2 regions of the Bacillus sp. FG16 genome follow, and region 1 is predicted to be linked to the other one. Evidence: riboswitches for the same ligand, from Rfam matches in the RefSeq annotation. Region 1 holds a riboswitch; the other holds the start of a gene.
What was found. A riboswitch is a leader RNA that binds a small molecule or an ion and turns the genes downstream of it on or off. The one in region 1 is predicted to bind cyclic di-GMP.

Region 2: it holds a riboswitch for cyclic di-GMP, as region 1 does, so the genes downstream of both, ACODS7_RS14855 (SpaA isopeptide-forming pilin-related protein) here and ACODS7_RS28125 (WxL domain-containing protein) in region 1, are expected to answer to the same signal.

What each region holds. Positions count from the first base shown of each region.
Region 1 is NZ_JBMDKC010000123.1:3,959-12,147, forward strand. It holds gene ACODS7_RS28110 (WxL domain-containing protein) at 1-367, opposite strand, end outside; gene ACODS7_RS28115 (WxL domain-containing protein) at 434-1,162, opposite strand; gene ACODS7_RS28120 (EF2685/EF0750 family sortase-dependent surface protein) at 1,199-1,516, opposite strand; gene ACODS7_RS28125 (WxL domain-containing protein) at 1,556-4,141, opposite strand; cyclic di-GMP riboswitch class I at 4,294-4,382, opposite strand; cyclic di-GMP riboswitch class I at 4,454-4,542, opposite strand; cyclic di-GMP riboswitch class I at 4,614-4,702, opposite strand; gene ACODS7_RS28130 (ATP-binding protein) at 4,949-6,169, opposite strand; gene ACODS7_RS28135 (ATP-binding protein) at 6,166-7,419, opposite strand; gene ACODS7_RS28140 (catalase) at 7,602-8,189, shown strand, end outside.
Region 2 is NZ_JBMDKC010000035.1:41,353-49,541, forward strand. It holds gene ACODS7_RS14835 (PH domain-containing protein) at 1-156, shown strand, start outside; gene ACODS7_RS14840 (PH domain-containing protein) at 149-1,600, shown strand; gene ACODS7_RS14845 (DUF975 family protein) at 1,800-2,453, shown strand; gene ACODS7_RS14850 (TetR/AcrR family transcriptional regulator) at 3,021-3,557, shown strand; cyclic di-GMP riboswitch class I at 3,730-3,822, shown strand; partial or broken gene ACODS7_RS14855 (SpaA isopeptide-forming pilin-related protein) at 3,884-8,189, shown strand, end outside.

The DNA.
Region 1 (8,189 bases):
TATCTGTTACTTGAACGTAGTTCGGCACGTCAATTACAGAACCGTCTACTTTTTTCTTTACTTTATCTAATTCTGCAAAGTAGATTTCGTTATTCCCTGATGCTTTTTGTGTTTTAAAGTTGAAGTTAGATACATAATCAATACTTAGTGGACCATCTGTACCTTTTTTATCTGGATCAACTGGATCTACAGTTTCATCTGGATTCTCTGGATTAACAACATCAATTTTATCTGTATTTTTCTCGAATTTAATAAATGCTTTTGAGTCTAATTTCCCGCCATCTTTCTCAGCTGCAAATGCAGACGTCCCTACTGATACTGATGATAATGTTACCGCTCCAATTAATGCTATTTTTGCTAGTTTCATAGTTTTATACCCCTTTATGATTATTTTTAAAATTCAGTCATTCTTAATTTTAAATCTTATATAAGCTTAGTTTGGTGTATCTTCTAAAGTCCAAGTTAACTCAGCTGAATATTTCGCATCTTTTTCTTTCGCTGTCGTACCTGGTACGAATAAGCTCACACTCTGTTTACCTTGTTCTGTTCCTTTACCGAATGCAGTCGTCCAATCACCCATACCTTTATTCTTTGCGGCAGTAGTAATTTCCACCGCATCTCCACCTGGAGCTAGCGTTACTTTATTTTTAAATGTTGTAGGTGCATATTGTGCATCAGTTACAGAATTTACAGCTGGGTTACTTAAGCTTAAAGCTGCATTTGTTAACTCACTATTACCACTTTTAAATTGTGCATTTTGCTTTACTTTCAATTTCCATCCTGCATTTGTACCACGGTTATCTGTTACAGATACGAAGTTAGGTACTTCAACTGTTTTGCTCTCTTGTTTCACTTTATCCAATTTTGCAAAGTACGTTTGATCATTACCAGAGATAACTTGCTCGCCGAAGTGTAAGTTAGAAACGTAGTTAATACTTAATGGACCTTTTGTTCCTATTTCATGTTCACCAGGGTTCTCTGGTGTAACTTTTTCATTTGGATTTTCTGGATTGTTTGGATCTGTTGTGCTTGTATCTTCAATAAACGTTACATCTGTTTTTGATTTCATATTTGCTTTCTCTTCCGCAAATGCTGAAGTTCCTACTGCTGCAACTGATGTTAATAATACTGCACCGATTAATGCTAATTTTGCTAGTTTCATATGTACCTTCCCCTTTTCTCTGTTTTCATCTATTTTTTATTTTGAATACACTTGCTTTCCCCTAATTCTTTTGAATACATATAGAGATAAAACAATCGAAAACAATCCTATATATTGTTTGAAGTCCCGTGTCTGGCCTCCTGTTTTCGGTAAATATTTATCTCCATTTTTATTTTTATCAACTGTCTCTTTTTTTGTATTTATCTTTGCCGGATCAGTTGATGTATTTGGTGTATAGCTATTCGAAAATGTAATACCCGCTTTTGAATTCGTACTTGTAGCCGTTACTACATTTGCCATAAGAAACGGCACACATATAACTGTGGAAACGATAATACCAACTATTTTTTTCATTACTCTCTCCTTTCTAAAATTTATATATTTCATATATTTTTAGAGAGGAGCATCGGTTAATGTCCATTCTAGCTGTCCAGCATATTTAGTATTTGCTTTGACATTCGGCCCTGGTTTTACTTGTAAATGAATTCCTTCGTTTTCCTTCCAATTTAGTGAAACCTCCTCGTCGTTTTTAGAAGTATACGAGAATGCTTCTATACTAGAAGTACTTAAAGGTGTATCCTTTCCATTTCGTTTGTAAATCAATGCTCCTGTCAATGTGTCATTTTGCGCTGAAGTTAATGGTGTGATTTCCTTTACATATACACTCCATTTTTGCTTTTTAACACGATCATCAGTTACCTTTAAAGGATTTGAAATCGCCTTCGGTGCGTATGTCGTTGTTTTCGATGGCATTGTTAAATCTCCAAATGTAATTTCTTTTGGTACGTCTACTAACTTTAAAGTCCCATCAACGACAGTAACCGGCACTTGAATCTCCGCTTGTACACCTTGCTTCGTTTCAATTACAACCGTTACAGTATGATTCCCTATTGTTTTGGTATCTGGAATATTGATTAACTTCACTACTGATATTGGTTTATCTACATCCAAATGCGTATCTACAGATAAATCTGTCACAAATTTAGAAATATCCATTTTTGTTAAATCTGTTCCTTGCACTACTTTTTGTGGGACTGGTTTCCCAGTTGGAATACCTTTATAGCTTATTTTTGCGACTCCATCTCGATTACTATCTTGCCCATTCTTATCACCATCTAAATAATTTTTAGCTGACACCGGTATTTCAAGATAACCATTTTTGTAATATTTCATTACATCAGCACCTTTTACAGGAGAACCTGTAATTGTCATCTCGTAAATTTTCCCGTTGAATTCTTCTGTTTTTAGCGCATTTGCTTTCGCAACCGCAGTGACTTTATTGTTTTTCCTGCTAATATCAAAGAAGCTACTTACATCATCTCCACTCTCCACATCTTGAATGGAAACATTATTCACAGTAAAATCCTTATTCACTTCACTTTCTAATACAAAAGATTTCGCATAGTGAATGTCTTTCGATTGAGCAGGCATATTTTGATATACCTTATAAGAAAGTTGACGGGAATTATCTTCCACAATATCTCCTATTACACTTGGAGCTGGAATTTCAATTTGTGCAATCGCTAATTGATCGTATGATACATTAACACCTGAAGCATTTAACCTAACTTCTAGCGGTAATTCTGTTAAATTATCAAATGTAATTGTCATATCTGCTTCTGGAGTAGCTACTGGGCCTGCTGTTCCAGAAAACTCTATTTTATTATTCCCTTTGTCTTGATACCTAATTGAACTCGTATCATACACGTATAAATTCGTTAAATGACTACCATCATTACGTAACGTAACATTTTTATAACTGTTTATCCTTTTGAAATTCCACATTGCTGTTAATGGTACTTTTTTACTTGTTCCGTGTTCATAAAATTCAAAGGAAGCATTATAAGTTTGTCCTGACCTTCCGTTCCCATATAATTGTAAAAAGTTTTTTGCATCATCTTTAGTTATTGGTGTTTTAACATCTACAGATGAAGCTGTCATAGAGTGAATATTAATACGGACATCTATCCATTTCCCTTGATATTCACCAGCTTTTTTTACTAATACATACTGTTCTCTATTTGAATTTCTAAATGTATATTGACTTTGACCACTTCTATCATTGCTACTACCCTTTACCTCATATGTTACTTGTGGGCTCCAAACAAATCTAAAAGCATATTTACCCAAGATAGAAGGCCCTTCACCTGTTCTATTATTTATTACTTTTACATTTGGATATTTAAGAATACTTGTAACAGGACTAGCAGCTAGTAGAGATTGGCTCTTTAATGCCTTCTCAGGTTGAATAGCAGGTAATTCCTGATTACTTTCGTTTATCCTATTGCTCTCTTTTAATTCATTTTCCTTTGGTATGAGTTCTTCATTAACCTTTTCTTTCGCTAAAGTCTTCGTTTCTTTTGGAACTTCAGCGTTAGTAGCATTTATTTCTTGTTTTTTATTTTCTTCCGATACTTTCACTTTTTCACTGATTTCTTTTTTCATAACTTCCTCTGAAGCCTTTGGATTTTCATCAGAAATAGCTACATTTAAAGCCTCTTTTTTCTCTACAACATGTAGAGAAGGAGATTCAATTTTCTTTTCATTCCCTTCAAACTTCACTATCGGTTCAAATTTGTACTCTCCAGCTTTTTTCATTTGAATGACTACATATACGTCACCGATAAAATTACTTTGTTCATTCTTTTCAATTTTTACAATGTGATCTTCTGTTACTGAAATGTTTTGAATCGCTTTATTGTTTTCGTTCATTTTTTTTGTTTCTGCTTCATTGAACAGCTGTTCATTAGATAATTTCAGCTCGATATTAGCATCTTGTTTATTTGTATTTGTAATCTTTAATACTACATTTTCATCAACTTTTATTTCTTGTTTATCCATATGAACGATAAAACGTCCTTGCTCGTCGTTTGTAACCGCATAAACTTTCGTTGCAGAGTAATCTAGCACACCAACTTGCGTAAATAATATTCCTCCAGCGAGAAGTATACGCCCAAATTTACCTATTTGATTTTGCAATGTACTTCCCTCCCTCACTTCTTATGAACCGAATATTTTGAACATTAAATTTATTATTCAGCTAAATTTACAATCATAATGTGTATTCCTAGAAAATAAAAAGCCTGGTTGCCTTTTCGATTTTCATACATCACAACATGTGTGAAAATCCAAACTGCAACCAGACTATCATAGTAATTTTCATTACCTTAGACTCTTAGCTTTGCGACCTATCCTTTCGAATAGTGTGCCCATTTATTTTTTCTTTTTGAGACAATAAAAAATCCGGTTGCCTCTTCGATTTTCATACATACAACTATGTGTGAAAATCCAAACTGCAACCAGACTATCATAGTAATTTTCATTACCTTAGACTCTTAGCTTTGCGACCTATCCTTTCGAATAGTGTGCCCATTTATTTTTTCTTTTTGAGACAATAAAAAATCCGGTTGCCTCTTCGATTTTCATACATACAACTATGTGTGAAAATCCAAACTGCAACCAGACTATCATAGTAATTTTCATTACTTTAGACTCTTAGCTTTGCGACCTATCCTTTCGAATAGTGTGCCAAAAATAGGTATTTATTTATCGTGTTTTGAATATACCATTAAAACCCAAAAAAGAAAATAGTTTTTTTAGAAAAAAACAATTAATTTTTATAGTCTAAATTTTTCACTGAAAAATCCATAATAAAAACTTAAAAAAACATTTTGATCTTAGAAATACATCATACATTCTTTATCGATAAAATGAGATTTTTACTATCCACAAATAGCAAGATAAAATAGAAAAACATCACTTATTTGGAAGTGATGTTTTTTCTATTTAATGCAGTGGTAACATAACCTCAACCGTCGTTCCAACCCCAACTTCACTTTCAAAACTCATTTTACCGTTGTGGTCTTTAATAATTTTTTCTGTAACTACTAAACCTAGACCAGTTCCTGTTTCTTTCGTTGTATAAAAGGCTTCATTTAACTTTGGAATTTTATCTTTCGGAATGCCGCATCCCTCATCTTTCACTTGAATGATGATTCCATCTTTTACAGTAACTTTAATCGTAATTGTTCCGCCAACTGACATTGCTTCAATTGCATTTTTAATTAAATTAAAAAAGACCTGTTTTAATCGTTTTTCATCACATGTAATTGATGGTAAGTCTTTACTGTAAATACCTTGTATATAGACTCCTTGTTTTAAAGCAGGCTTTTCCATAACTCGAATAACATAAGAGATAATTTCTTGTATGTTATGAGTTTCTGATTCTAGTGATTTAGATTTCTCAAATCCACTAAGTTCTGTAGCAATTATATGAATCCGATCTACTTCTTGTTTCATAATATCACTATAAATTTTATCCTCTGGATGCTTGTCTGCTTGTTTATTCACAAGTTTTTTTAAGTTTGCTAAAGGTCTTCTAATCTTATAACCAATAACCGTTGCCATCTTTCCAACAGCTGCTAGTTTTTCTGTCTGTTTTATTTCTTTATCCATCATCTCAAGCGTACGAACGTAAGACTGAACCCTCAAAAATATAATCCAACATATGATAGTAAATACGCTATATAATGCCATTGGAATTAAAACGAGAGAAGATTGAATAATGATTCCTGTAAGAGCATACTTTCCGACAAGTATCGCTGGAACTAACCAGAAATATCTTTTATTCACAAAGATTGGTGCGAACAAAATAAAAAATCCTTCTACTATATTTCCACCGTCAAATTCTGCATCGCTACCATAATAAATCATAATGTTATGGATACAATCTAATACATTATAGCCAATTAGAATAATATACTTTACCGCAAAAACATTTTTCCATTTCATAAAGTATATTCCAATACAAAACAATACCACCATCAAAAAGTAAAGCCATAAGCCTAAGCCATCTTCAAACTCTCCTACGCCTTCTTGCTCTCCACCGATTAATGGTACGATAAATTCATAGGCAAGATCATATACAAAAAATATAATGAAAAATAAACTTAAAAATGCTTTCAGCGCCTTTATTTCTTCATTTTTAAATATATAGCCTTTATTCATATGGTAACTCCTAGCTTTTCTTCCACTTGGATTTCAGTATTTCCACACTTCCTTGGGAGAATGATGTCTATTCTCGTTCCAGTATCTCTTTCACTTGAAATATGCAGCTCACCAAGGTGCTCGGTGACAATTCGATTCGCTACCGTAAGTCCCAGACCAATTTTATCTTGTTTCGTTGTATAAAAGGCCTCTGTAACACGAATTAAGTTTTCTTGCTTAATACCATGACCATTATCAATCACGCTGATCATTACATACTCTTTCCCTTTATTTTCTAATCTTACATGTAATATGCCACCTTGTTCCATTGCCTCTAAAGCATTTTTTATCGTATATAAAAAGACTCCTCTTATTCTTCGTTCATCACATTCAATTTCTATTGTTTTTTCTTCCACATTAGAAATAAACTGTACGTTTAATTCATTCATTTTTTCGCGAAGACTTGTTATTACTTGTAATACAATTTTCCCCACATCATGTTTCTTATAAATAGAAGGTTTGCATGTAGCAACTTCCATCAACTCACTTATCATATTATTCATATTTTCTATTTCAAAAATCATACGTTTATAAATAGGATCCTCTTCATGCTTCTCTCGTTGTAATTGTGTAAATCCTTTTAATGAAGCGAGTGGATTTTTAATTTCATGTCCAACCGTCGCTGCCATTTTCCCAATTACCGCTAATTTTTGCGATTCACTAGCAATCGCAATACTTTCCTTTACAGCTGAAAGATATTGTAAAAATCGGTTTAAAATGATATATGCCGCTATTAACATAAGTGTATACATAATAAGGTACATAAATGCTTTTACTTCCTCTAATACAAATAAATAAATCAAATATTTTCCTACAATAGAAGAAAGTAAAATCACATAAAATTTTTTATTTAAAAATATGGGTACAAAAAAAATGAGAATAATTTCTATTATATTTGTTGCATCAAACGCCGCCTTATTATAAAAAACATACGAAAATATATTAGCGATTTCTATCCCTATGTATGCAAATATCCATGCATATTTAACAAGGTTGGCCTTCTCTTTTTTCATTAAATATATATTCACGCACAGTATTGCTACTCCGCACATAACTTGCCATACTATGTTGTACCCCTTATCCATTATTGATTTATCGTCTAATACGATTGCATAGAAAATTTGATATACAATAACAATGACATATAACACCCATAAAAGGATTTTTGCATTCCTTTCTTCTTCTTTATATGATAGAAAACTTTCTTTCACTTCAACACCCCTTCAAAATAATATCTCGAAGAATACCATTTATTATAATAAATGATTTTCATAGACAAACAAAGATAAATCGAACATTTGAGGAAAATCATCCCAACTATGCAATATCTTCATGCTATATACAAGCATAAAAAACATAAACAATAATACGTATATTATGGGAGGTGTTTTTTATGGACGGCAAAAAAAATAAAAAGACAGAACAACTCCAATCTTTCACGCGTGAAAATGAAGGAAAGGAAATGACAACAAATACAGGTGTTAAAATTTCAAATGATGAAAACTCTTTAACTGCCAGTGATCGTGGCCCTACCCTTCTAGAAGATTTCCTTATGCGAGAAAAACTTTCTCACTTTGACCGTGAACGAATTCCAGAACGAGTCGTTCACGCACGAGGATACGGAGCACATGGCATTTTTGAGTTATATGAATCTTTAGAAGAGCTAACAATGGCCCACTTTCTACAAGACCCTTCAAAAAAAACACCGCTTTTTATTCGTTTCTCTGAAGTAGCTGGATCAAAAGGAGCAAATGAAACGAATCGAGATGTAAGAGGATTCGCCGTTAAATTTTATACAGAAGAAGGAAATTTTGATTTAGTAGGAAATAATATTCCCATTTTCTTTATTCAAGATGGCATTAAATTTCCTGATCTAATTCACGCCCTTAAACCAGAGCCACATAATGAAATTCCACAGGGCCAAACAGCACATGATACTTTTTGGGACTTCATCGCCAACAATCAAGAATCAGCTGCAATG
Region 2 (8,189 bases), on a different contig from region 1:
GAACAAGGTCCGATTATGAGAAAATATGGCTTAGCAGAATTACACATTTCAACGGCAGCAACTTCTCACAGCATCCCAGGCTTAACGATGTATGAAGCAGAAATGTTGAAAACGAAAATCGCAGAATTAGCGAAAGTGAGTGATGAGGATGTATAAGAGGCAGCATCCAATCACGATGTTATTAGAATTAAAAATAACAGATTTTATACCACTCATTATTTTCATGTTCAGCTTAAACGGAAAATTTCCGTTTTGGTATTTAATTCCCGCAGCATTTGGTTTACTCACCGTTTTTTCAGCATTTGAAAAATGGTATTACACAACATATTGGGTTGAAAATAACGTATTACATGTGAAAAAAGGTCTCTTCGTGAAAAAGGAGAGCTACTTAAATAAAGAACGTGTTCAAACGATTAATACAAGTTCTAACGTGCTCTATCAAATGCTCGGTTTGAAAAAAATTCAGATTGAAACAGCTGGTGGGGGCGATGAAGCAGAAGTTAGCTTAGCTGGTATTACGGCAGAAGAAGCGGCGGAGCTTATTGCTTTGCTAAATGAGCCAACTCCAGAAGTGAAAGCAGAAGGAACGTTAGACGAAGCAACAGAAAATACAGTAGAAAAAGAAATTGTTACAGAAGAAAAACAAGCGACAGAGTATAAATTAACTTGGAAAGAGATTTTATTAGCATCTGTTACATCTGGTCAATTTGGACTATTATTCTCTTTAATCTTTTTCGTCTATCACCAAGTAGATGAGTACATTCCGAAATGGATAGAGAATGGCGTAAAGTCGTATGTAATGGAACATGATATATATGGCTGGATTTTCATGGTAGCTATTTTGCTCGTTCTTTCGTGGGTTATATCTACAATTGGCTACGCGTTAAAACATGGTAACTTCACAGTAAATCGAAAAAATGATGAAGTCCGTATTTCGCAAGGGTTACTGGAAAGAAAAGAACTCGTACTAAAATTGCACCGTATTCAAGGTATTACGATAAAAGAAAGCATTTTACGCCAACCATTCGGTTATTGTGCTGTGCAAGTAGAAGTAATTCAAAGTAAGGGAATGGATGACGAAAAAGAAAAAGTTACGCTGCATCCAATTATTCGAAAAGATCGCGTGCAACAGTTACTCGCACATTTACAGTTACCATATGAACTGAATACAAACATTATTTCATTACCAAAAGCAGCATTGCGCCGCTATCTCATTGATAGTTTCATTTTCTTCGCTATGTTAGGAATCCCGCTTACTGGAATAAGTATATACTCTGAAAAGCACTTCATCATGTGGGCATTAATTCCGCTCGCGATCCTCATCTTTACACTTGGATACGCAACATTTAAAACAAATGGTTACAGTGTTAACGGAGAACAAATTACACTTGTCTATCGTAGCGTCGGAAAATATACAGGACTTATTAGAAGAAGACATGTCCAATCAATGGAGAAGACACAATCATATTTCCAGCGCCGAGCGGATTTATGTACGTATAAGTTTTCTAGTGCATCATCTAGTTATAAAATAGAGCATACGAGAGTAGAAGACGCGGAGAGAATGCAGGATTGGTATAAGAAGAGAATGAGTGAGGAATAATTTGAGAAAGCTTGCCTAGTCTGAAGGGCAAGCTTTTTTGTTATAGGGAAAAGAGTCGTTTAATCCATATATTAGTACAACTACAGCAAACATGTATCAATACGCATGAAAAAAGGTAATATGCTTCTGTTTTGGGGAATATGTGGAATTTTTGATGTAAATGGTATACAAAAATACAAATAGTATTAGGAGGTTATATATGATAAGTCAGTTGAAAAGAGAAGCACTTGATGCATTAAAAGGAAGATGGGGATTAGCGGTAGGGGCAACTTTATTAATTGGAATCCTTATTGGAGCTGTTGAAATGCTAACAACAGGTATTTTCTCGATATTTTGGGGTTGGGAAGAGGCAAGTGATTCACTTACAGTAAGTATTATTGTAATGCTTGTTATTGGTCCATTAACAATAGGTGCCTATTATCTTGTTTTAAATGCAATTCGTGGGACTGATGCTCGCATTGGTCATATATTTAGATGGTTTAGCGATGGAAGTAAGTTGATGAAGTCGTTTTTAACATATTTACTAATGTATGTATACTTGACTCTATGGACATTACTTCTTATTATTCCAGGTATTATTAAATCATTTTCTTATTCTATGACATATTTTATTTTGAATGATCATCCAGAATATACAGCGAATCAAGCGATTACTGAGAGTCGTCATATGATGAATGGACATAAAATGGATTACTTTTTACTATGCTTAAGTTTCTTAGGCTGGTTCATATTAAGTATTCTTACTATAGGAATCGGTTTCTTATGGTTAGCACCTTATTTCTACGCGACATCAGCCGCATTTTATGAAGAGATTTCAAAAGAATATTATAAAAAAGAAGGCACTACTTTCTAATAAAACACATAAACCATCTGTTCCCTATATTCTTTAGGGGGTAGGTGGTTTTCTTTTTTGAGGACTTTGTCTAAAAAATAGGTAAGATTATTTTTAGGAAAAATAAAAGGAGCAACATAAATGAAATATACTTGTCCATGTTGCGTATATAAAGTGAAACTTTAATCAGTGGGGATTTTGTTCATTCCCCACTGATTATTAGTTCTCACCAATCGGGCATTTATGGGCAGCCCGCCTCCCGCCTAACTCCTTTGTTTTAGCTGAATTTTGAGGTGGGGGTCTTACTGTCCAGCAAATAGCGGGATAAAGTAATAAGAAGGACTAAATCGGTAAATTTTATTAATGGATATATTAGGAATGAATATGAAAGTATAGATGTATAGTCAATGTTGTGTATTTGATGTTATCATATTGAATGATATGGAAATTTTTAATAGAATAAGTAACTAAAAATTCAAAGGTAATGAAGCTTTTGTTGTATAAAGAAAATACTTAGTAGTAATCAACAATATTAAAAATAAGATTCGTATTTATATAAATTTAGTAGAAATGGGGTTTTAAAAAGGAATGAGTATCAGCATAACGCGGCAAAAGATTTTGGCGGCCGCTTCTCAAATTGTGCAATGTAAAGGGGTTGCTAAATTAACCTTAGAAGCAGTGGCAAAAGAGGCGGGTGTAAGTAAAGGTGGATTATTGTATCACTTTGCAAATAAAGAAGCTTTAATAGAAGGTATGATAGTCAGAGGGATAGAGGATTATGAGGGCGCTATTTACAATAAAGTAGCGGAAGACTCAGAGAGGAAAGGGAGATGGGTTCGCTCTTTTGTAGAGGAAAGATTAAGTAATGAGAGAAGAACAGAAGAGTTGTCTAGTAGTATGATGGCAGCATTCATGTTAAAACCTGAATTACTTGAGCCATTACAACAATCATTTCAGCAACTGCAAAAGAATATAGAAAACGATGAGATAGATTCAGTATGTGCAACAATTATTAGATTAGCAGCAGATGGATTATGGTATTCGGAATATTTAGGGGTTGGCAGACTAAGCCCCGAGTTAAGAGAAAAAGTGATTCAAGCTCTTATTGTTAATTCGTATAAATAGAATATACGAACTATATAATGTGAAAACAATTCACCATTACTTATTTAATGTAGTGGTGAATTGTTTTTTTTATTAGAAAAATAGAACAATTTTATAGAGTATTGAATTATAACCGTCCAGACGGTATAGTAATATTTGGTTTAAGAGGAAAATGAAACAAAAAAAGAATAAAAGATATTTTTAGCACACTATTCGAAAGGATAGGCCGCAAAGCTTAGAGTCTACGGTAATACATATTGGTTACTAAGATCGTCTGGTTGCACATTTTTGATGCAACCGGACGGTCTTTTTTTTGTTATATAAATATAAAAAAATAGGAGGGAACTATGCAAATGAAAAGTACTAAAAGGCATATTTCAATGGTTTCATTAGTTTTTCTAGTATTATTTTCAGTGCTGAATGTGTGGGCTCCAGTTATTCAAGCTGCTGTGATGAAAAGTCCAGTGGACGAAATTAATATTTCCCGTACTGATGGCACGACATCTGAACCGTATCAAGCCTCAGATGGTATGAAAGTAGAAGTGAAGTGGTCAGCTAAAGAAAAAATAAAAAGTGGAGATCAATTCACAATTGATATGCCAAAAGAGTTTCGAAAAGACCTTATGAATATGAGTTTTCCTTTAAAAGATGCTGAAGGAAAAACAGTTGGTACATGTGAGATGAAAAAGGGCCTATTAACATGTACTATGGGTGATTACGTAGAAGGAAAGAATAACATTAAAGGTTCTTTATTCGTAGAATTCTACTTTGGTCTAGAAGCATATGATGGTGTTAAAGAAATTCCATTAGAATTTAACGTTGATGGTCAAATCGTCAATAAAGAAGTAAGTGTAAATAATACGACAGAGAGACCGAAGCCACAGCCCAATACGGAAAATTTATTGAAATGGGGTTCTTATAATCAAGAAGATCCTTCAATTGCTGATTGGCTTGTATATGTAAATGCAACTGGAACAGAAATGCAAGATCTTAAATTAACAGATACATTAGGACCTGGGCATGAGTTAATTACAGACAGCGTAGTATTAGAAGAGGCTGTATTTGAAGATGGTTATGCACCAACAAATATTAAGCCAGCAGATTTATCTAACATTAAAATTAATGCAACAAAGACTGGATTTACAATTGAATTTCCAGACAGTTCAAAAGGCTATATTTTAAGATATAAAACAAAGGTTACAAATCCTGCTGCAAAGCCTCATAAAAATACAGTGAAATTAGAAGGCAAAAATATTAAAACTGAAGAAAAAGTAGGACAAGTATTCGTAAGTGGTGGGGGAGGATCCGGTTCAGGTGACGATAATCCACCTAGCATTGAAAAAAATATAGTTGATGAGATTGGTAAGTCTGTAGAACATCAGCAGTTAACACAAATGGATCAACCTATTCAATATCAAGTTGGTACACATATACCGAAAGATCCGCCTAAATACACATCTATGGTAATTAGTGATGATTTAGAAGATGTTTTAGAAGTATTAGAGGCAAAGGTGTATGATCAAAATGGCCAAGATATTACTTCTAAAGGAACATTAAAGATAGATAAACAAAAAAGTGAAGTAACATTTACATTTGGTGAGAGTTTTGACTATAAGTCATATGAAGACCAGATAATTAACCTTAGTATTAAGGCGAAAATTAAAAATAATGCAGACTTATCTTCTTACGTAGATAAGAAGATTCCTAATAAAGCAGAATTACATTTTGATGATAAAACATTAACATCAAAAGAAGTAACCATTACGCCGCCTGAAGCTCCAAAAGACGGTACAGTATCAATTCATAAAATAGATGCTGAGGATTCGAATAAAGGGTTAAAAGGTGCCGAATTTGAAGTTCGAAATAGTGCAAATGAAGTTGTTGCAAAACTGAAAACGGACGAAAAAGGTTTTTCAGTACCTCAAACTTTAGCTCCTGGGACGTATAAAGTTTATGAAACAGTAGCGCCAGAAGGATATCAAAAATTAACAAGCCCAGTAGAGGTTACACTTCAAGCTGGAGAAACAAAAACAATTGAAATTAAAAACACTATGCAAAAGGGTCAAATTGAAGTAAAGAAAATTGATTCGGAAAATGGTGAAAAACCATTAGCAAATGCAGAGTTTGATATAGTAAAAGACGGTGTAGTAGTCGAACATATTGTTACAGATAAAGATGGTAAGGCAATCTCTAAACCGTTAGCACCAGGAAAATATATTTTAAAAGAAACAAAAGCACCTGAAGGCTACCAATTAAAAGAAACAGAGTTCGAAGTAAATGTAACAGGGGACGGCATATTCCCAATACAAGTGGAAAATGCAATGGTAGACAAAGGTAATATAGAAATTACAAAAGTGGACAAAGAAAACGGGGCAGTATTAGCCGGTGTCGAATTTGAAGTCCAAGATGAGAAAGATGGCGTAGTAAGAAAAGTAGTAACAGATAAAGATGGAAAAGCAAACGTTTCAGATCTATCAGTAGGAAAGTACAAATTAGTAGAGACGAAAAGCTTACCAGGTTATAAAAAGCTAACAGAACCAGTACCATTTGAAATAAAAAAAGGTATGACAAAAGCTTTAGCAATAAAAGTAGAAAATGAGCAGTTAGACAAAGGTTCAGTAGAAATTACAAAAATAGATAAAGATAGTCAAAAAGTATTAGAGGGCGTAGTCTTCGAAGTGCAAGATGAGCAAGGCAAAGTAGTAACAGAAGTAAAAACAGATAAAGATGGTAAAGCAAAAATCTCTGATTTATTAGTAGGAAAGTACAAATTAGTAGAGACGAAAAGCTTACCTGGCTACAAAAAGCTAACAGATTCAGTATCATTCGAAATTACAAAAGGTATGACAACAGTCCTATCATTGAAAGTAGAAAATGAACAGTTAGATAAAGGTTCAGTAGAAATTACAAAAGTAGATAAAGATAACAAAAAAGCATTAAAAGGTGTAGTCTTTGAAGTGCAAGATGAAGCTGGAACAGTAGTAAAGGAAGTAAAAACAGATAAAAATGGTAAAGCAAAAATCTCAGATCTATCAGTAGGAAAGTACAAATTAGTAGAGAAAGAAAGTTTGCCAGGCTATAAGAAACTAACAGATCCAGTATCATTTGAAATCAAAAAAGGCATGACCGAAGTTCTATCATTAAAAATAGAAAATGAAATGGTAGATACGGGAAATATAGAGATAACAAAGATAGATAAAGATAATAAAGCACCGTTAGCGGGAGTAACATTCATCGTCCAAGATGAAAAGGGTAATGAAGTTACAAAAGTAACGACAGATAAAGATGGAAAAGCAAATGTTTCAGATTTACCTGTAGGAAAGTATGAATTAGTAGAGGTAGAAAGTTTACCTGGTTATAAAAAGCTAGAAAAACCAGTATCATTTGAAATCAAAAAAGGCATGACCGAGGTTCTATCATTAAAAGTAGAAAATGAAATGGTGGATACAGGGAATGTAGAGATAACAAAAATAGATAAAGATAGTAAAGCTCCATTAGAAAATGTTGTATTTGAAGTACGTGATTCAAAAGGAAAAGTAGTTGCGAAAGTAACGACGGATAAAGAAGGAAAAGCAAACGTTTCAGATTTACCTATTGGGAAGTATGAGTTGGTGGAAGTAGAAACACCGGCAGGATACAAACCACTAGAAAAGCCAATTTCATTCGAAATTGAAAAGGGTAGAGTAACAGCGCTAAAGCTAACAGTAGAAAATGAATTAGTGGATACAGGAAATGTAGAAATTACAAAAGTAGATAAAGAAAATAAAGATGCTTTAGCTGATGCAGTATTTGAGATTCAAGATGCAGCAGGACAAGTAGTCGCTAAAATAACGACAGATAAAAAAGGACAAGCACAAGTTACTAATTTATCAGTCGGCACATACAAGTTAGTAGAAGTAAAGGCACCAAAAGGGTATAAACAATTAGTAGATCCGATTACTTTCCAAATTGAAAAAGGCATGACAAAATCTCTTGCTTTAACAGTAGAAAACGAAATGTTAGACAAGGGAAATGTAGAAATCACAAAAGTAGATAAAGATAGCCAAAAAGTATTAGAAGGCGTAGTCTTCGAAGTTCAAGACGACAAAGGCAAAGTAGTAACAGAAGTAACGACAGATAAAGAAGGAAAAGCAAACGTTTCAGAGCTATCAGTAGGAAAATACAAATTAGTAGAGACGAAGAGCTTACCAGGTTACAAAAAGCTAACAGAACCAGTATCATTCGAAATCAAAAAAGGTATGACGAAAGTTTTATCATTGAAAGTAGAGAATGAACAGTTAGATAAAGGTTCAGTAGAAATTACAAAGGTGGACAAAGAAAGTGGCGCAGTATTAGCGGGCGTAACATTCGAAGTGCAAGATGAAAAAGATAAAGTAGTAACAAAAGTAAAAACAGATAAAGAAGGAAAAGCAACAATTTTCGATTTATCAGTAGGAAAATATAAGCTAGTAGAGGTAGAGAGCTTACCAGGATATAAAAAACTAGCGAAACCAGTATCATTCGAAATTAAAAAAGGAATGACAGAAGTCTTATCACTAAAAGTAGAGAATGAACAGTTAGATAAGGGTTCAGTAGAGATTACAAAAGTAGATAAAGACAGTCAGAAGACATTAGCAGGCGTAGTCTTTGAAGTTCAAGATGAAAACGGTAAAG